2 regions of the Methylobacterium sp. WL7 genome follow, and region 2 is predicted to be linked to the other one. Evidence: riboswitches for the same ligand, from Rfam matches in the RefSeq annotation. Region 2 holds a riboswitch; the other holds the start of a gene.
The links. A riboswitch is a leader RNA that binds a small molecule or an ion and turns the genes downstream of it on or off. The one in region 2 is predicted to bind thiamine pyrophosphate.
Positions count from the first base shown of each region.

Region 1: it holds a riboswitch for thiamine pyrophosphate, as region 2 does, so the genes downstream of both, thiO (glycine oxidase ThiO) here and thiC (phosphomethylpyrimidine synthase ThiC) in region 2, are expected to answer to the same signal.

Region 1 is NZ_VRVG01000011.1:43,565-53,829, forward strand. Features, by position in the region: gene FV233_RS05355 (thiamine phosphate synthase) at 1-616, opposite strand, end outside; gene FV233_RS05360 (thiazole synthase) at 613-1,416, opposite strand; gene thiS (sulfur carrier protein ThiS) at 1,419-1,631, opposite strand; gene thiO (glycine oxidase ThiO) at 1,628-2,851, opposite strand; TPP riboswitch at 2,916-3,044, opposite strand; gene FV233_RS30175 (hypothetical protein) at 3,087-3,404, shown strand; gene FV233_RS05375 (glycosyltransferase) at 3,502-4,620, shown strand; gene FV233_RS05380 (adenylate/guanylate cyclase domain-containing protein) at 4,785-6,044, opposite strand; gene rpoD (RNA polymerase sigma factor RpoD) at 6,122-8,122, opposite strand; gene dnaG (DNA primase) at 8,323-10,221, opposite strand.
Region 2 is NZ_VRVG01000091.1:10,579-20,843, reverse strand. Features, by position in the region: gene FV233_RS20290 (flagellar protein FlaG) at 1-21, opposite strand, end outside; gene FV233_RS20285 (hypothetical protein) at 261-794, shown strand; gene thiC (phosphomethylpyrimidine synthase ThiC) at 817-2,703, opposite strand; TPP riboswitch at 2,778-2,883, opposite strand; gene FV233_RS20275 (alpha/beta hydrolase) at 3,085-3,924, shown strand; gene FV233_RS20270 (HNH endonuclease) at 3,947-4,321, shown strand; gene FV233_RS20265 (acyltransferase family protein) at 4,427-5,494, shown strand; gene FV233_RS20260 (pilus assembly protein PilZ) at 5,505-5,750, opposite strand; gene FV233_RS20255 (ATP-dependent helicase) at 6,193-6,540, shown strand; gene FV233_RS20250 (transglycosylase domain-containing protein) at 6,685-8,859, shown strand; gene FV233_RS20245 (DMT family transporter) at 8,871-9,317, opposite strand; gene FV233_RS20240 (aldo/keto reductase) at 9,419-10,258, opposite strand.

The DNA of each region.
Region 1 (10,265 bases), on a different contig from region 2:
AGGCCGCCAGGATGCGACGGGCGGCGGCTGCGGGCTCGGCGGCGTGCATCAGCGCGCCCATCACGGCGACCCCGGCCGCGCCCGCATCCCGGCAGAGGGGGATGCGCTCCGGCGTGACGCCGCCGAGGGCGACGATCGGCAGGCCGGCGCGACGGGCCGCCGCGATGCCTTCCGGACCGAGGGCCGGGCCGTAGCCGGGCTTGCTGGCGGTGGGGAAGACGGGGCTCAGGGTGACATAGTCGGCGCCGGCCCTGGCGGCCGCCTCGACCTCCACGGGTGCGTGGGCCGAGATCCCGATCAGCGCATCCGGCCCGAGGGCCGCGCGGGCCGCCGAGACCCAGTCCGGCCCGGTGCCGCCGCCGAGATGCACGCCGTCCGCCCCGAGCGCCCGGGCCAGGGCGATGTCGCCGCCGACCGTCAGGAACCCGCCCGCCGCGCGGAGCCTCGCGGCGATGCCGGCGCCGAGGCTGCGGCGCGCTTCCGGGTCGAGGTCGCGGTCGCGGAACCAGACCCAGCGGACGCCGCCGTCGAGCGCCGCCTGCACGGTGTCGGCCAGGGGCCGGGCGTGGCCGTGCCGGTCCGTCACAGCCAGCAGCCGCGACGGCAGGGGTCTCACGAGCCGACGAGGCCGAGTTGCGGGCTCGACGGATCGGCCCGGCCGCGGCGGGGGATGCGGCCGGCGCAATAGGCATCGCGCCCGGCCTCGACCGCGCGGCCCATGGCCCGGGCCATCCGCACCGGGTCGTCGGCCTTGGCGATGGCGGTGTTGATCAGGCAGGCCGCCGCCCCGAGTTCCATGGCGATGACCGCGTCCGAGGCGGTGCCGATGCCGGCATCGACGATCACCGGTACGCGCGCACGGCGGCAGATCAGCTCGATATTGGCCGGGTTGGCGACCCCCATGCCGGAGCCGATCAGCGAGCCCATCGGCATGATCGCGGCGCAGCCGAGATCCTCGAGGCGCTGGCAGACGACCGGATCGTCGTTGCAATAGGGCAGGACCACGAATCCTTCGTCCACCAGGTGGCGGCACGCCTCGATCAGCTCGGCCACGTCGGGATAGAGGGTCTCTCGGTCGCCGATCACCTCGACCTTGATCCAGTTGGTGTCCAGCGCCTCGCGGGCGAGCTCGGCGGTCATGATCGCGTCGCGGGCGGTCTCGCAGCCGGCGGTGTTAGGCAGGAAGCGCTTGCCCTTGAGGATCCGCACGGTGTCCGAGCCGTGGCCCTGGAGTGAGACCCGGCGGATCGAGGCGGTGACGACCTCGGCCCCCGACACCGCGACCGCGTCGCGCATGATCGCCTGCGTCGGGTAGCTGGCGGTGCCGATGAACAGCCGCGAGGACAGCTCCACGCCTGCGATGGTGAAGCGGTCCGCCTCGGTCTCGGGGCGCAGCGGCGTGACGGTGTGGTCCATGGTCAACCTCCCTGCATGGCGCGGACGATCTCGACCCGGTCGCCCTCGGCGACCGGCGTCTCGTCCCAGTCCCGGCGGCGCAGCACGCGGCCGTTCAGCGCGATGGCGATGCCCTGCGGGCTCTCGATGCCGGTCTCGTCGGCTTCGGCCCGGAACAGGGCCGCGATGGTTTCGACCGCGAGATCCCGCATCTCTCCGTTCACCAGAAGCTTCATGCCGAGGCCCTCCTGGGTTCGGGTCGGTGGAAGCGCGCCCGGGTGAACGGCTTGGCGATCTCGGGAAGTGCGCCGCGTGTGACGAGTTCGGCCACCGCGTCGGCGGTCACGGGGGCGAGCAGGTAGCCGTTGCGGTGATGGCCGGTGGCGACGACGAGGCCCGGCGCCAGCGTGTCGATGATCGGCGCGTCGTCGTCCGAGGTCGGGCGGTAGCCGCCCCACACGGCCTCGACCTCCATCTCCTCGACGCCGGGCAATACCCGGCGCGCACCCTCCAGCAGGGCGTAGAGGCCGCCGGCGGTGATGCCCGACCGGAAGCCGCAATCCTCCACGGTGGCTCCGACGATCAGCTGGCCGTCGCTCTTGGGCGCCATGTGGACCTGTTCGGTCCAGATCATCCGGCTGAGCGTGCCGGTGCGCGCGGTGGTGCGCAGGGCCATCGACTGGCCCTTGAGCGGCCTCACCGGCAGGGCGAGGGTTTCGGGCAGCAGGCCGCCCTCCCCGCTCCACGCGCCGGAGGCCAGCACGACGGTATCGGCCGTCACGGACCCTTCGCCGGCCCGGATGCCGGTGACGCTGCCGCCGGACCAGTCGAGCCCAGCCACGGCCGTGCCCTCGACGAGCGTCACGCCGGCACGTCGGCAGGCCTCGGCCAGCGCCGCCATCACGAGGCGGGGATCGACCTGGTGATCCGACGGGCAATGGACGCCTGCGGTGACGGAGGGGCGCAGGGCCGGCTCCAGCCGCCGCACCTCGGTACCCGGCAGCCACGCGGCATCGAGGCCCGAGCGGCGCTGCAGGTCGTAGCGGAAGCGCAGGCGCTCGACCTCGTCGCGGCCGATGGCGACCACCACGGTGCCGTCCGCGCGGTAATCGATCGGCAGCCCGGTCTCGACTTCGAGGGCGTCGCGGAATCCCGGCCAGAGCCGGAGGGATTCGAGGGCGAGCGGCAGCAACGGATCGGAGCCAGGCTCGTGCTCGGCGGCCGGGGCCAGCATGCCGGTGGCGGCCAGGCTCGCGCCTGCGCCGATCGTGTTGCGCTCGACGACGACCACCGAGCGGCCGGCGCGTGCGAGCCGCCAGGCGATCGACAGGCCGATCAACCCGCCGCCGACGATGGCGACATCGGCACGCGCCGGCAGCGAGGCCTGCGCGGCGAGGCCGGCCGGGAGGCGGCGGCGTCCGATCGGTGAAACGGGGCGGTCAAAAGCCAAAGTCATCTCCGCGGATTTCCGTCGCGAAGATCGGGCCGTGTGCTTCGGTGAGAAGCGGTGGCCTGCCATTGAGGCGGCCGCGGTCCAATCCCTACGCCGGTATGAGCCGGATCAGGTTCAAAGGATTTCCGCGCCGCAGGTCCGGGTGGACGTGCCAGCGGTTTCTCAGCCCCTTGCCGGGGATCTCCCTGGAACAACGATAGATCTGGTCGCGCGGGCCCCGCGGGTCAAGCCCGATACCGTGAGCCGGGGTCTGGGATGCAACATTCTTGGAGGCGCAGTAACCGATCGGATCTCCGGTCCAAGGCCTACCGCTGAATCGCGTCGCTTGCCGATTGAGCGATATGCGCCACGCTCGATCATTGAAGGCGTCGGCAGCACGAACGCGCATGCCGACATGTCTGCGCCAGCGATTCCCAGATTTTTTATTTTTTGGATGTCCAATCAGCAATGTTCAATGAAATTTCCACAAATATTAGTCGTATATTTTGAACATAATTCTAGTCGAACCGCCATTAATTATGCGATTTACCTAATAAACATCAAAAAAACGATTTGATGCGGGGTGTCAGATTGGTTGACGAGGAGGTTTGCTCTATTAAAAGACGCAGCACGATTAGAGGCGGTGTAACGGAATTTTCTTTGGGTGCATAGGCATGAATAGTTTTGGTCAAAAAATTTGCCTTTCCATGATCGTCAATAATGAGGCTCACGTTATTCGCAGGTGTCTTGATTCTGTGAGGCCGATTATTGACCATTGGGTCATTGTCGATACCGGCTCGACGGATGGAACACAGGATGTCATCCGGGCAGCGATGGCAGACATGCCCGGTACGCTTGTAGAGAGACCCTGGGTCGATTTCGCCTTCAACCGCACCGAGGCTTTAAAATTAGCGCGCCCGCACGCCGCCTATAGTTTGATCATCGATGCCGACGATCAATTGATAATTCCCAATGATTTCTCGATGCCGAAGCTCATTGCGGCAGGGTACATGCTGACGATTTTGGATGAAAATACAGAATACTGGCGTATACAACTGGTTAAAAATAACAAAAACTGGCGCTATCGAGGCGTCGTGCATGAATTTCTGGAGTGTCAAAAGGGCCCGCCAACACCCAAGCTGCCCCTTGCCATGCGTCGCGGCGACGATGGAGCACGTCATCGCGATCGGTCGTCGGAACGACGAGATTTGGCGGTTCTGGAAAGAGCGTTAGCTGCTGAAAAAGACTCATTCATGATCGCGCGATACACGTTCTATCTCGCGCGATCTTATCGCGATGTCGGCGAAGATCTCAAGGCGCTGGATTGTTATCTGAAGCGAAGCAGCCTTGGGTATTGGAAGGAAGAAGTATACATCAGTTTATTGAACGCTGCCTGGCTCATGGAGAAATTGGATGAGCCCGCGGAAAAAGTCTTGAAGCTGTACGATCGCATGATTCCCGTCTGTCCGGCACGGGCTGAGGCACGCCACAGCGCTAGCCAATACTGTAGGCGCAAGGAGAAGTTTGCGGCGGGATACCGGTATGCGGAGTCCGGACTGTCCCTAAAGGCGCCAAAAGAAGGCATCGCAATAATGCCCTGGATTTACGATTTCGGATTGCTGGAAGAATTTTCCATTCACGCGTATCACACGGCGCAACACAAGGCCTGCGCGGCGGCATGCCTGAAAATACTCGACCTGCCGGGAGTTCCAGACGAGGTTCTCACCCGGACCGCAGCCTTGGCAAACGCAGTTCTGGTCAAGATGGCCGAGTCGGTGCCCGGATCGGGATAATTCCAGCACGGGTCCACGATCTTTCGATTATGGAGAGCCTAAAAGCTGGGGCAGTCGGAAAAATATCCGCGTCACTCGGCTAAGCACAGAGCTTTTACACGGCGATCATGTGATTATTACGTATGGGGAGAGTTTATCAGTCCTGTGAAATTTTGCGAAAACTCTCAGCTCGGCGCGCGCGGCCGCAAGAACTTCGGGCGGAACACCGCCATCGGCTCCCGGAAGCCGTCGAGGACGTGCTCGCCCAGCGGGATCGGATCGCCCCAGAGGAAGTCCACGAACGGCTTCGACATCAGCAGTGGCTCGCCGAGCTGGCGGTTCAGCCGGGCGATCCGGCTGGCGAGGTTCACGTCGCGGCCGATGACCGTGAAGTCGAGCCGGGAGCCCGAGCCGACATTGCCGTAGGCGGCCTCGCCGTGGTGGAGCGCGATTCCCGCCGCCACCGGCACCGAGAACTGATGCAGGGCGTTGGCCTCGTCGAGGGCCGCCAGCGCGTTCTGGGCTGCAGTGAGCGCCCCCTTGGCGGCGCCGCCAAGGTCGTCTCCGGATTCCCGGAAGATCGCCAGCAAGCCATCGCCCAGATACTTCAGGACCTCGCCGCCTTCGCGCTCGATCGGCGGCACCAGGCAGTCGAAGAACACGTTGAGCAGCCCGACTGCCTCCTCGGGGGTCATGTCGGCCGAGGTGCGGGTGTAGTCGCGCATGTCGGCGAACAGGATCGCCGAGCGGATCCGCGTCACCTGTCCGCGGCGGATGTCGCCGGCCAGGATCGCCCGGTGCGGCTCGTCGCCGACGTAGAGCCGCAGCACGTGGTCGAGCTGTTTGTTGAGGACGCGCATCTCGGCCACGGCCGCGAGCGCCGGCATGACGAAGCGGAGGATCGCGATGTCGTCCTCGCCGAACCCGTCGGGCGCCTTCGTGGCAAAGGTGATGCCGTTCTTGGTGCCGTTGGTGAAGAACAGCGGCGCCACGACGTAGTGGGTGTAGCCGCCGGCCTTCAGGTCCGGGATGATCGCGTAGGCGTCGTCCGGCGTCTCAGCGATGTCGAGGATCAGCCATTCGCCGGTCTCGTGGACCGTGTGGAACGGGCTGTTGAGATAGGCCTCCTGCGAGCGGCCCCCGTGCGGGAACAGCCGCACGCTGGTGCCGCCGTCCCGGGTCCAGACCCGGCCGACGCCGGCATATTCCGAGTGCAGGGTGTCGATCGCCGTGGAGGCCCGGTCCACCGGCACGCCGATGGCGATCAGCCGCTCGGCGAGGCCGGAGAGCATGTCCTCGGCCTTCTGCAGCCGCGCGCCCTCGCCCAGCAGCCAGTCGCGGATGCCCACCGAGGGCTGGAGCGCGCCGAAGGGCACGTCGTCGGCTTCGGAGCCGTCCGCGAAGGCCGTCGGCAATCCGGGCGTTGGCGGGCGGCGTTCGAGCATGGCGCCAAGGTGGGGACCGCGCAGCCGCCTGGCAACGCGGTCGGAGGAGAGGCGCCGCGGTGGGCCGCGACGGGGGCTCAGTTGTCCAGGAAGCTCCGGAGCTTCCGGCTACGCGACGGGTGCTTCAGCTTGCGCAGCGCCTTGGCCTCGATCTGCCGGATGCGCTCGCGGGTCACCGAGAACTGCTGGCCGACCTCCTCAAGGGTGTGGTCGGTGTTCATGCCGATGCCGAAGCGCATGCGCAGCACGCGCTCCTCGCGCGGGGTCAGCGACGCCAGCACCCGGGTCGTGGTCTCGCGCAGGTTCGACTGGATCGCCGCGTCGATCGGCAGGACGACGTTCTTGTCCTCGATGAAGTCGCCGAGGTGGCTGTCCTCCTCGTCGCCGATGGGCGTCTCGAGGGAGATCGGCTCCTTGGCGATCTTCAGGACTTTCCGCACCTTCTCCAGCGGCATCGCCAGCTTCTCGGCCAGCTCCTCCGGAGTCGGCTCGCGGCCGATCTCGTGCAGCATCTGACGCGAGGTCCGGACGATCTTGTTGATCGTCTCGATCATGTGCACCGGGATGCGGATCGTGCGGGCCTGGTCGGCGATCGAGCGGGTGATCGCCTGCCGGATCCACCAGGTGGCGTAGGTCGAGAACTTGTAGCCGCGGCGGTACTCGAACTTGTCGACCGCCTTCATCAGGCCGATGTTGCCCTCCTGGATCAGGTCCAGGAACTGCAGGCCGCGGTTCGTGTACTTCTTGGCGATCGAGATCACGAGGCGCAGGTTCGCCTCGATCATCTCCTTCTTGGCCTGCCGGGCCTCGCGCTCGCCCTTCTGGACCATGTTGACGATGCGGCGGTACTCGCCGATCTCCAGGCCGGTCTCGGAGGCGAGGTCCAGGATCTGGGCGCGCAGCTCCGTCACCTGCTTCGAGCCGCGCTCGACCAGGTTCTTCCAGCCCTTGCCGCCCAGCGTGCCGACCCGCTCCATCCAGTTCGGATCGAGTTCGTAGCCCTGGTAGTGGCGCAGGAACTCGTCCCGGGCCACGCCATGGCTCTCCGCGTAGCGCATCAGCCGGCCCTCGTGGCCGATCAGCTGCTTGTTGATCGAGTAGAGCTGGCCGACCAGGGCCTCGATGCGGTTGTTGTTGAGCGACAGCGACTTCACGTCGGCGACGACGCTGTCCTTCAGCTCGATCTGCTTCTGGTTCTGGGCCGGGCTGTTCTTCTCGCCGGCGGCCTTGCGGTCGGCGCCCTCGGTCTGGAACTTGCGCAGCTTGCGGTAGTTCGCGGCGATCGCGTCGAAGGTCTCGAGGACCCGCGGCTTGATCTCCGCTTCCATGGCGGCGAGCGAGACGTTGTTCTCGAGGTCGTCCTCGTCGTCGCCGCCCTCCGGGGGCGCGGGCGGCTCGGCCTCCTCGGCGCTCTCCTCGCTCTCGCCCTCGGCGATCTGCGGCGCGTTCTTGCCGTCCGGGCCGGCGTAGGTCGCCTCGAGATCGATGATGTCGCGCAGGAGGACCTTGCCCTCCACGAGCTCGTCCCGCCAGATGATGATGGCCTGGAAGGTCAGCGGGCTCTCGCAGAGGCCCGCGATCATTGCCTCGCGGCCGGCCTCGATGCGCTTGGCGATCGCGATCTCGCCCTCGCGGGACAGGAGCTCCACCGAGCCCATCTCGCGCAGGTACATCCGCACCGGATCGTCGGTGCGGTCGGTCGGCTCCTTGGTGGTCGTGGCGACGGTGACGGCGCGCGTCGGCGCGACCTCGGCCACCTCGCCACCCTCGGATTCCTCCTCCTCGCCGTCGGCGCCGTTCGCCGTCTTCTCGGTGGTTGCGGCCTCGTCGGTCTCCTCGGCCTCGACCACGTTGATGCCCATCTCGGACAGCTGCGAGAGCACGTCCTCGAGCTGATCAGGATCGGACTGGCCCTCGGGCAGGACCTCGTTGACCTCTTCGTAGGTCACGTAGCCGCGCTTCTTGGCGAGCTTGACCATCCGCTTGACCGAAGCATCCGTCAGGTCGAGGAGCGGCCCGTCGGTCTGCTGCTCGGGGGCAGCGTCCGTCTCGTCCCGTTCCGTTGCCTTCGTCGCCATGATCAGCCTATTGTTTCGGGTGCGGTGCGCTGCGGGGGCCTGACTAAGGCCGCTCCACGCCGTCGGCGCCGCGATACTTGCGAGTGGCCCCGGATTGCTCCGGACGCCTTGAGTCGTCGGGTTCCGTATGCAAGCCCGAGGCTTGACCGATTGTTAACTAACGCGGGGTTCGGCCCGTCGCCACCGCCATCGCACGGCCGTCATGCGGCGGTCGAGTCGTTCGACACCGGCTTGTCGGCTTCAGCCTCGGCGGCGATGACGGTCTCCAGCCTCGCCTTGACTTCGCAGAGCCATGCCCACCCGGCATCGGTCGGATCGTCCTCAAACGCCTGCCGTGCTTCGCGAAGTTCGCTATGTAGCGCGCCAGCCTGCCGGTGCAAGATCATCGCCTGTCTAAGAGCGTCCGCGCGCTGCTGCGGATCGGCGTGCGGGGACAGCGTAATCCGGTCCCGGGAGCGGGCCAGCGCCAGAATCCGCTCCGCCGCCTCTCCGAGGCTGGCCCGTGTGATGCGGATTTGCAACAGGTCCGCGTTCGTTTGTCCATCCTCTGCGGCACAGGCGACCAGGACCGACAGGAGCGCCCGGGCGTCGGGGTGCTCGAAGTCGAGTTCCGAGACCTCGTCGCCGAACTCGCCGAGCATCTCCGGGTGCACCAGCAGCGTGCCGGCGATCACCGCCTCGCGCACCGGCGCCGCCCCGGAGAAGCCCGCCGAGGCGGTCATCGAGGCGCTGGGGCTGCCGGTGATGCGCGGCGAGACCGGCTCGCCCGGCCGGACGAAGCGGCGGCCCTGCCCCTTCGGGCCTGGCCCGGGCCCGCCGGAACGGGCGTTCCGGGGCGACAGGCTGCGCAGCCGCTCCTCGATGTCGTCGCGGTAGTAGCGCTTGACGGTCTCGTCGCGGATCGTGGCGACGGTGGCCCGCAGCGTCTGCGTCAGCCCGGCCCGGCGCTCGGGCGTATCGGCCGGCCCCGATTCAAGCGCCCGGCGCCAGAGCAGTTCCGACAGGGGCAAAGCAGCCTGCAGCACCTGGTCGATCGCCCCGGGACCGCCCGAGCGCAGCAGGTCGTCGGGATCCTGACCGCCCGGCAGCAGGGCGATCCGCAGCGAACGGCCGGGTTCCAGGGCCGGCAGGGCGATGTCGAGCGCCCGGAAGGCCGCCCGCTGCCCGGCCTTGTCGCCGTCGAAGCACAGGATCGGCTCGTCGGCATGGCGCCAGAGCAGAGCCAGCTGCTCCTCGGTGAGTGCAGTGCCCAGCGGCGCCACGGTCTCGGGATGGCCGGCCAGCGTCATGGCGATGACGTCGACATAGCCCTCGACCGCGATGATCGAGCTGCGCTCGTGGGAGGCTTTGCGGGCACCGTGGAGGTTGTAGAGCGTCCGGCCCTTGTGGAAGAGCGGCGTCTCGGGCGAATTCAGGTACTTGGCGCGCACCTCCTTGGAGAGCGCCCGCCCCCCGAAGGCGACGACCCGGCCGCGGGTATCGGTGATCGGGAACATCACCCGGTCGCGGAAATAATCGTACGGGACCGAGACATCCTCGCCGCCGGCGAGCAGGCCCAACTCGACCATCAGCGCCTTGTCGACCCCCTGCCCGGCCAGGTGGTCGCGGAGGGCGTAGCGTTCGTTCGGCGCGTAGCCGAGCCGGAAGGCTCGCTGCGTCTCGTCCTTGAGCCCCCGGCGTTCGAGATAGGCCCGCGCCTCGCTGCCCGGCCCGGCCCGCAGGCGGTCCTCGAACCACCGCGCGGCCATCTCCATGACCTCGATCGCCCCGGCGCGCTGCTTCTCGGCGACGCGGGTATCTTCCGTGGGCGCCGGCAGGCTCACGCCGGCCTCGCTCGCCAGCCGCTCCACGGCCTCGGGAAAGCTCAAGCCCTCCGTTTCCATCAGGAACGTGAAGATGTCGCCGTGCTTGGACGACGAGAAGCAATGATAGAACTGCTTCTGATCGTTGACGTAGAAGGACGGCGTCTTCTCGGCGTTGAACGGCGACAGGCCGCGCCACTCGCGGCCGGCCTTCTTCAACTGCACCCGCCGCCCGACCACGGCGGAGGCCGGCAGCCGGGCGCGGATCTCTTCCAGGATGTGGGGCGGATAGCGCACGGGGCCTGCGGATCGACTGCCTGACCGCCGAGTATAGAGCGCCC
Region 2 (10,265 bases):
GTTGAGCGGACGGATATCCATGGCTGATCTCCTGCGATCCTGTGATCGAGGGATTCAGCGGTTCCGCCGCCTAAGCGTCCGTTAACGGACGCCCCCGGCGCAGGGGATGGTTGCGGGCCAGCCCGAGTCGCGATGAAGATCCCGTTACCGGAACGGCATCATTTTGCGATTCGTCCGGTCCTTGGTCCCGCGTGCCGCGCGGGTGGGGCGATCCGTGCCGCTGTTGCGCCACGGGGCACGGCACGCGTCCGGAGGTATCCATGCGCTGGACCCGAATGGCGATGGCGTTCCTGGTTGCGGCGTCTGCCGAGGCACCAGCGGGCAGCGTGCAGGCGCGACCAGGTTTATCACTCCGGGAGGCGTTCATCCGGCAGCATCGCTGCGCGGTCGTGGCGCGCCTCGACGCGATCCATCGGCGCGGACCCGTCGAAACGTCGCGCGATCGCTTCATCGTCGTGGCGCTGCGCGATCGGCCGATGCACTACGTCCAGTGCATCTTCCAGCCCTTCGACACCGCGATGCTGTGCGAAGCCTCGTCGGGCGCCTACGGGAAAACGGGTTTTCGGCTCCAGGCGCAATCCCAGGCCGCCCTCCGGGCCCTTCAGTATGACCAAGCCGACGGAGGAGCGAATTTCTCGCGCACCGTCATCCTCGGAGATCCTCCCGATGTCGGCATCGCCGCCGAACTGATGCTCGCGGTGCTCTACGATGCCTACGGGGCCGAGCCGGACTCGGCGATCGCGATCACGGCGCCGCGCGGCGGCGGCGCCGGATGCGGCACGCCCACGTCCTGAGCGGACGGGGCGTGCCGGCTCCTCACTCGGCCGCGTCGACGTAGAGCTTGCCGCCCTCGGCCAGGAACTCTTCCGATTTTGCCCGCATGCCGGCCTCGGCCTCGGCCTTGGACATCGCGGGTGCGGCGCCCACGACCGCGCCGGCCTCCTCCATCGCCAGCACCTCGGCGCGCAGGTCCTGCGTGATCTTCATCGAGCAGAACTTCGGCCCGCACATCGAGCAGAAATGCGCGACCTTGTGGGCGTCCTTGGGCAGGGTCTCGTCGTGGTAGCGGCGGGCCGTATCCGGATCGAGGCCCAGGTTGAACTGGTCCTCCCAGCGGAAGTCGAACCGGGCGCGGCTGAGCGCGTCGTCGCGCAGCTGGGCGGCCGGGTGGCCCTTGGCGAGGTCGGCGGCGTGGGCGGCGATCTTGTAGGTGATCACCCCGGTCTTCACGTCGTCGCGGTCCGGCAGCCCGAGGTGCTCCTTCGGGGTGACGTAGCAGAGCATCGCGGTGCCGAACCAGCCGATCATCGCGGCGCCGATGCCCGAGGTGATGTGGTCGTAGCCTGGGGCGATGTCGGTGGTCAGTGGGCCGAGGGTGTAGAACGGCGCCTCGCCGCATTCCCGCAGCTGCTTCTCCATGTTGACCTTGATCTTGTGCATCGGCACGTGGCCGGGGCCCTCGATCATCACCTGGCAGCCCTTGTCCCAGGCGATCTTGGTCAGTTCGCCCAGCGTCTCCAGCTCGCCGAACTGCGCGGCGTCATTGGCGTCGGCGATCGAGCCCGGGCGCAGACCGTCGCCCAGCGAGAACGACACGTCGTAGGCCCGCATGATGTCGCAGATCTCGTCGAAATGCTCGTACAGGAACGATTCCCGGTGCCCGGCCAGGCACCAGCGCGCCATGATCGAGCCGCCGCGTGAGACGATGCCGGTGACCCGCCGGGCGGTCAGCGGCACATAGGCCAGCCGCACGCCGGCATGGATGGTGAAGTAGTCGATGCCCTGCTCGGCCTGCTCGATCAGCGTGTCCTTGAAGACTTCCCAGTCGAGCTTGAGCGGATCGCCGCCGACCTTCTCGAGCGCCTGGTAGATCGGCACGGTTCCGATCGGCACCGGGCTGTTGCGGATGATCCACGAGCGGATGTTGTGGATGTTGCGGCCGGTGGACAGGTCCATGACCGTGTCGGCGCCCCAGCGGATCGACCAGACCAGCTTTTCCACCTCCAACGCGGCCGACGACGTGACCGCCGAGTTACCGATATTGGCGTTGATCTTGACCAGAAAATTCCGGCCGATCGCCATCGGCTCCAGCTCGGTGTGGTTGATGTTGGCCGGGATGATCGCCCGGCCGCGGGCGATCTCGTCGCGCACGAATTCGGGGGTGATGAACGGCGGCACGGAGGCCCCGAAGCTCTGGCCGTCGGCGAGGGTGGCCTCGGCGCCGGCCAGCATCGCGTCGCGGCAGGCGTTCTCGCGGTGGGCGACGTAGATCATCTCCTCGGTGATGATCCCGGCGCGGGCGAACTCGTACTGCGTCACCATCTGGCCAGGACCGGCCTTGCGGATCGTGCGGGCGGCGGGGCAGGGGTCCACGAGCTTGTCGCCGGCGAAGCCGTTATCCTCGGGCTTGACCGCCCGGGGCTCGACCGCGGTGTAGCCGCGCGCCGCGATCCAGGGCTCGCGCACGCCGGGCAGGCCGGCGGTGAGGTCGATGCGCGCGTCGGTCTCGGTATAGGGGCCCGACGGATCGTAGACCCGCACCGGCTCCTCTTTCGGATCGGACAGGACGATCTCGCGATAGGGCACGCGGATGTCCGACCGGCCGGCCGGGCTCGCATAGACCTTGCGCGATCCGGTGACCGGACCCGTGGTCACGGTCTCGGGGCTGCCTTTCACGTCCTTGGGCAGAACGGGTGCGTTCATCGTGGGCCTCTCCTCGTGTTGGAGCGCTCCGGACCACGCGATGGCTGAGATGAGATCCGGCCGCACGCACGCGGGCAGCCGTAGGTTCCCGTCCCTCCGCCGGTATGAGCCGGATCAGGTTCAAGGGTCAGGGCAGCATGCCCAATCTCAGCCCCCTTCAGGGCCCCCCTCGGAACGGTTCAAGACTCGGCCCCGGGGATGGGTTTGTCAATGCTGCGGCGAGGCGAGCGGATAACAGGCCGGTGTTGTCCGGCGGGAGAAGCTCCGGTCGCCCAAAGCCAAGAGCCCTGTGTAGGGGCAGGGCCGCCCAACCACTCATCAAAGCCGCCCTGGGCCAAACAAACTTGGCTACGATGCCCATCTTTGAACCTTCAAGGAACGATGCGCATCCTGCTCCTACTGCTGGCCGCCCTGGCGGTGCTCTACCTGGCTTGGCTCGTCGCCCTCGCGCTGTTCCAGCGGCGGCTGATCTACCCGGGCGCGGCCTGGAACGGGCAACCCGTGCGCATCCAGGCGGCACCGCCCGGGACCGAGCCGGTCACGGTAGCAACAGAGGACGGCGAGCGGCTGTTCGCCCTGTGGCGGTCGCCGCGTCCCGGCTGCGGCATCGTGATCAGCTTCCACGGCAACGGCTCCCGGCCCGAGCCGCACGCGGACCGTTTCGCGGCTGATCCGTGGCGCGCGGCCGGCTGGGGCCTGCTGGCGCCGGCCTATCGCGGCTATCCGGGCTCGACGGGCACGCCGAGCGAGCACGGCCTGATCCGCGACGGGCTCGCGGCGGTCGCGGCCGCGCGTACCCGGGCCCCGGGGGCGCCGATCCTGCTGCATGGCCATTCCCTGGGGACCGCGGTGGCGGTCGCGATCGCCGGGCAAGTCGAGGCGATCGGGCTCTACCTTGAAGCGCCCTTCGACTCGCTCGCCCATGCCGTGCGTCTGCATGTCCCGCTGGCACCGTCCTGGCTCCTGCGCGACACCTATCGCTCGGACCTGCGCATCCGCGGCGGGTCCGCGCCGATCCTGATCGTCCAGGGCGCCGACGACCCGGTGGTGCCGGCCAAGCTCGCTTGGGCGCTCGCCACGGCGGCGGGTCCCCGGGCGCAGTTCGCGCTGGTGCCGGGGGACCACGTGTCGATCTTCGGGGCCCGGGACCGCGAGGCCGAGGCGCTGTTCCGGCGGCTCGTCGGGCCGGCCTGCGGGACGGCGGATCAGGCTGTGCCCTGAAGCGGGCGGGAGGAAACAAGGTTTGGTCGGACGCCGCTCCCGGCGCTGGAATGCCGACGATCCGGAGATGCCCGGAGCGGTTGCCCGGGCGGATCCGGTCTGCCCGCTCTGCGGTCGGCCGATCCCGCCCCGCGCCCGCTCCAGCCTGCACCACCTGACCCCGAAGCTGAAGGGCGGCACCCACCAGGGCACGGTGCGGCTGCACCAGATCTGCCATTCGGCGATCCATGCCCGCTACAGCGAGGCCGAGATCGCCCGGCGGCTCGCCGACGTGGACGCGCTGCGGGACGATCCCGAGATCGCGCGGTTCCTGGCCTGGATCCGCGGCAAGCCCGACGATTTCCACGCCGCCACGCGGATGACCCGCGACCGCCGCGCGGGCAAGCGCCGGGATTGAGGCCGCCGTTTACCCGGCGCTCAGGACATCCGCAGGTTCCGCCCCACGGCCGGCAAGCCTGTCAACCTTGTCGATCCACATTGGCCCCGGTCTGGGAGCTGATCGATGGGCGGGGTAGGGGACGCGGACGGCCGGCTGGCCTGGGTCGATATCGCCAAGGGGATCTGCATCCTCCTGGTGGTGATGATGCATTCCGTCATCGGCACCGGCACGGCCCTTGGCGGCGAGGGGTTCCTGCACCCGGTGGTGGCCTTCGCCAAGCCGTTCCGGATCCCGGATTTCTTCCTGCTGTCCGGCTTGTTCCTGGGTCGGGTGATCGACCGGGACTGGCGCCTGTTCGCCGACCGCCGGGTCCTGCACTTCGCGTATTTCTACGGGCTCTGGCTGGTGATCCAGTCGGCGGCCCGCTACGGCGGCATCGTCGGGGAGGCCGGGCCGGGCGCGTTCGCCGCCCACCTCGCCCACGCGTTGGTCGAGCCCTATTCGAGCCTGTGGTTCGTCTACCTGCTGGCGGTTTTTTCCGTGGTGACCAAGGCCTTGCGCCGTTGCCCGGGGGCGCTGCTGCTGGCCGGTGCCGCCCTGCTGCAGGTCGCCGACATCCGGAGCGACGCGACCCTCGTCGAGGAGTTCTGCGGCCGCTACGTCTACTTCGTGGCGGGCTACCTGTTCGCCGGCCGGATCTTCGCCCTGGCCGACGCGGCCCGTCGGCATGTCGGCTCCGCGCTGTGCGGCCTCGCCGCCTGGGCCGTCGTGGAGGGATGGCTGGCACTGACGCCCGCCGGCGATCCGGCCTATCCCACCCTCGCCAGCCTGCCCCTCGTGAGCCTCGTCCTCGGGGCGGCCGGCGCCCTGGCGATCGTGGTCGTGGCCGCGCTGATCGAGCGGGCGGGGGGCGTCGTCGCCGAAGCTCTCCGGACCTGCGGGCAGCGCTCGATCGTGATCTATCTCGCCTTCTCGCTGCCCATGGCCGCGACCCGGGAGATCCTGGTCCGCACCGGCCTCGTGAGCGATATTGGGCTCGCGGGGCTGATCGTGATGGCGGCGGCGCTGCTGGTGCCGCTGGCGCTGGAGCGGCTGGTGCGGAACACGCCGCTCGCCCTGCTGTTCGTGCGCCCGGCCTGGTTCCGGCTGGCGGATGGGCCGCGCTCGCGCCGGTCCATTGCGGCCACGTGAGGCCGGCGGCTCACCCCTCGAACGCGATGCCGATCCGGCGGCTGCGGCGCCACGCCACGGCGGCCGGCCGCGGATCGGCCCCGTCCGTCAAACGGAGCGGGAAGCGGTCCGGCACGGCCTGGTCGTCCTCGACCTCGATCTGCGCGCCGGTCTCGGTTGCGTCCCAGACGAGGCAGCCGACTTCGCCGCAGGCGAGCAGCAGGGTACCGAACGTGAAGGCGTTCTTGCGGAATGCCCCGCGGCGATCCTCCGTCATCGCACCTTCCCTCCGGTCCCGGCCCGCGACTCCCGGGCGCGCGGAGTGAACAATGCGGCAGGGCGGTTAACAGGCCCGATAGCGCGCGGAGACTGCTATCCCTGGCTAAAACTCGATACGCGTTTGTGTCATGCCGGTCGATGCGCCGCCGCTGCGGCCTCGTCAGGATAGAACCGACCCTGACACAACCGGGCCACGGCAATCCTGCAACGCACGGCGTCGATCCCGGCTTGGCCGACGGTCGCGGCCTCGATATCGCGGGGCGGTGCCTTCCAGCCGGCGCCCCGCATCGGTAAGGCGAGCCTCACCGACGGTCCGCCCTTCGACGCCTTCGCAGGTCGGGGCCGAATTTTCATGACAAGGATCGGGCGCGTGCCGGGTTGATTACCGGGCGACGGTGCGCCGGGAGGACTCAATGCGGGATGCGTCGGCGCAGGAGCTCATGATCCTCAGCGCGCTGCAGGAATGCCGGATCCAGCTGGAGACCGCGCGCCGGGACGAGGCGAGCCGGGCCGCCGTCCGGCTCGAACTCGACGCGGCCCTGCGGCGCGAGGAGGCACTGAAGACCGAGATCGTGCACGAGCGGGAGCGCACCGAGGCCGTGCGGGTCGTCTTGCTGGCGCTCACGGCCAGCATCGGCCGGTTCGGCCTGCGCCGGAAGCTGTTCACGGCGCGCATCGCCCGTCTCGGCCGCGAGACGCCGGATTCCGGCCCGCAATCGGTCCGGCACCCGGTGCTCCTCGCCGAGGCCCGGCGGGTGCTGGGCCAGGATCCGACGGCGGCCGGTTGAAGACAACGGAGCACCCGCGCCCCGGGGGCGGGTTGCTGAACGGAACGCTAACGACCCCTTAAACCGCCGCATTTAGCGTGCCGTAACCGGGCTACGCCGCAACGCACGCGCGCGCTGGTTTCGGATCGTTCGAAGACGGGATGCATGGCCAAGGGTCGGGGCAGGATGGAGCCGAATTTCGACGTGCCCGAAGGGCGCGTCCGGGATCGCGGCGAACTCGACCTGCGCCTGTCCCGGGAAGACCGGGCCGGGACAGGGGAACGCGTGGGCAAGCGAGCGGACGAGACGGCGCGGGCTCCGGCCAAGACGGCGCCACGCCGGACCCAAAAGAAGTCCGGCCGGCGCCGGCGCTCGTGGCTCAGCCGGATCGCCTATGGCAGCGTGGTGCTCGGCCTGTGGGCGGTGATCGGCGTCGCCGGCCTCATCGCCTACCATGCCTCGCAGCTGCCGCCGATCGACCAGCTCGCGGTGCCCAAGCGCCCGCCCAACATCGCCATCCTGGCGAGCGACGGCTCGCTGCTGGCCAACCGGGGTGAGACCGGCGGCCGGGTGGTCTCGATCAAGGAGCTGCCGCCCTACCTGCCCCGCGCCTTCGTGGCGATCGAGGACCGGCGGTTCTACCAGCACTTCGGCGTCGACCCGGTCGGCATCCTCCGGGCGATCGGCCAGAACCTGACGCGCCGCGGCGTCGCGCAGGGCGGCTCGACGCTGACCCAGCAGCTCGCCAAGAACCTGTTCCTGACCCCCGAGCGCTCGGCCTCGCGAAAGATCCAGGAGGCGATCCTCGCCCTGTGGCTGGAGCACAAGTACAGCAAGGACGAGATCCTCGAACTGTACCTGAACCGGGTCTATTTCGGCGCCGGCGCCTACGGCGTCGAGGCCGCGGCGCAGCGCTACTTCGGCAAGCCCGCCAAGGAGGTGTCGCTGGCCCAGGCCGCGATGCTCGGCGGCCTCGTCCAGGCGCCCTCGCGGCTCGCCCCCAACCGCAACCTGCCCGCCGCCCAGGCCCGCGCCGCCCAGGTGCTGGCCGCCATGCAGGAACTCGGCTTCGTCCCGGCGCAGGACGCCAAGGTGGCGCTCGCCCAGCCGGCCCGGCCCGCCAACGCACGCGGCGGCGGCTCGGCCAACTACGTCGCCGACCTCGTGATGGACGTGCTCGATGATTACGTCGGCAAGTTCGACACCGACATCACGGTCCAGACCACCGTCGACACCGGCCTGCAGGGGCTCGCCGAGAAGGCGCTCACCGACGAGCTGAACGCCAAGGGCACGCGGTTCAACGTCGGCCAGGGCGCCCTGGTCTCGATGCGGCCCGATGGGGCGATCCGTGCGCTGATCGGCGGGCGCGACTACGCGCAGAGCCAGTTCAACCGGGCGACCACCGCCAAGCGGCAACCCGGCTCCTCGTTCAAGCCGTTCGTCTACCTCGCCGCCGTGGAGCACGGGGCGACGCCCGAGACCGTCAAGGACGACGCGCCGATCCGGATCGGCACCTGGGCGCCCGAGAACTACTCGCACCGCTACGAGGGCCCGGTCACCCTGCGCATGGCGCTGGCGCACTCGCTCAACACGGTGGCGGTGCGGCTCGGCCAGGAGGTCGGCCCGAAGACGGTGGTGCAGACGGCGCAGCGCCTCGGCATCACCTCGCCGCTCCAGGCCAACGGCTCGATCGCGCTCGGCACCTCCGAGGTGACCCTGCTGGAGATGGTCGGCGCCTACGGGGCCTTCGCCAACGGCGGCACCGGCGTGATCCCCTACGTGGTCACCTCCGTGAAGAGCGCCGCCGGCAAGATGCTGTACAAGCGTTCCGACAACGGCCTCGGCCGGGTCATCGACGCCAACGCCGACGGCATGATGAACGCGATGATGCACGAGACCTTCGTGTCGGGCACCGCCAAGAAAGCCGACATCCCGGGCTGGGAGCTCGCGGGCAAGACCGGCACCACCCAGGATTTCCGGGACGCCTGGTTCATCGGCTACTCGGGTACCCTCGTCACCGGGATCTGGCTCGGCAACGACGACGGCGAGCTGACCAAGAAGGTCACCGGCGGCAACCTGCCGGCGGAGATCTGGAAGACCTACATGACCCAGGCGCTGAAGGGCCAGAACCCGGTTCCGCTGCCGGGCCTGAACCGCTGGCGCAAGCCGCCGCCCGAGACCACGGCCTCCGTGGCGAGCGCGGCGCCGAGCGGCCCGACCGACATCCTCGGCCAGATTTTTGGGGATCCGGCCGCGCCTCGCCAGCAGGCCCCCGCGCGCCGGGCGGCCCCGAAGGACGACCGAAACTTCGTCGAGAAGCTGTTCGGGATCGGCGAGTAAGCCGGTCCGGCTCAGCGCCGGATCAAGACCACGCCGCCGATCAGCAGCGCGACGCCGAGCGCCCGCGGCAGGTCGATCGGCCGCTGGGCGAGGCCGAGCCAGCCATAATGGTCGAAGATCACCGAGGCCAGCATCTGGCCGGTGACCAGGAGCGCCAGAAAAGTTCCGGCCCCGAGCTGCGGGACCAGAACGATGCCGAGGCCGATGAAGATCGCCCCGAACATGCCGCCGCTCCACGCCCACCAGGGGATCCGCGCCAGAACCCCGGCGGACGGGATCGGGTCGCGGGCCACGAGGGCGAAGACGATCATGCAGGCCACCCCGGCCGTGAAGCTCACGACGCCCGACAGCGCCGACGAGTTGAGGGCCGTGCGCAGGTTCGCGTTCAGCGCCTGCTGGATGACGATGCTGACGCCCGCCGTGAGGGCGAGCGCCGAGGGCAGAAGCAGTTTCAGCATGACGGTCGGGGGCTTTCGGACGGCGTGCGCGTGACGGCCGCGGTACAGCGATTCCGCGCCCCCCGCCACACGCCTCGACGGAATCCCGCAACCCCCGCCGCTCACAGCATCGGCAGCATCCGGGGCCGCGGCCCGCGGGGGAAATGCGCGTCGATCATGGCGATCTCGGCTGGGCCGAGATGCAGGTCCGCGGCGCCCGCGTTCTCGATCGCCCGCGCCGGCCGGCCGGTCTTGGGGATCGTGAAGGTCGCCGGCAACCGGGTCAGGAAGGCCAGGGCCACCGCGTAGGGCGTCGTGCCGTGGGCGCTGGCGATGCCGTCGAGCACGCGGCCGCCGGCGCTGGCGGGGTCGGGGAACTCGCCGCTGCCGAACGGCGAGTAGCCGACCATCGCGACGCCGTGCTTCTCGCACCACGGCAGCACCGCGTGCTCGATCGCCCGCTCGTTGAGGTGGTACAGAACCTGGTTGCAGGCGATCCGGTCCGGCCCGGCGATGGCCAGCACCCGGTCGAGGTCGTCCACGTCGAAGTTGCTCAAGCCCCAGGACAGGATCTTGCCGGCCCGGCGCAGGTCTTCGAACCCCGCGATCGTCTCGGCCAGGGGATGCTGGCCGGGCCAGTGCAGCAGGTAGCTGTCGAGCCGGTCGGTCCTCAGCCGCCGCAGGGAGGCCTCGCAGGCCCGCACGACGCCGCGGCGCGTGGCGTTGCCCGGGACCACCTTCGAGACCAAGAACACCTCCTCGCGGCAATCCACGATCGCCTCGGCCACGATCGCCTCGGCGTCGCCGTACATCTCGGCGGTATCGATATGCGTCATGCCGGCATCGATGCCGGCCCGCAGGGCGCGCACGGCGTCGGCCCTGTCCGAGCCGTCGATGTGCCACGTGCCCTGGCCGATGACCGGCACCGAGACGCGCGTCGCCCCGAAGCTTCTGGCGTACATGGCAGCG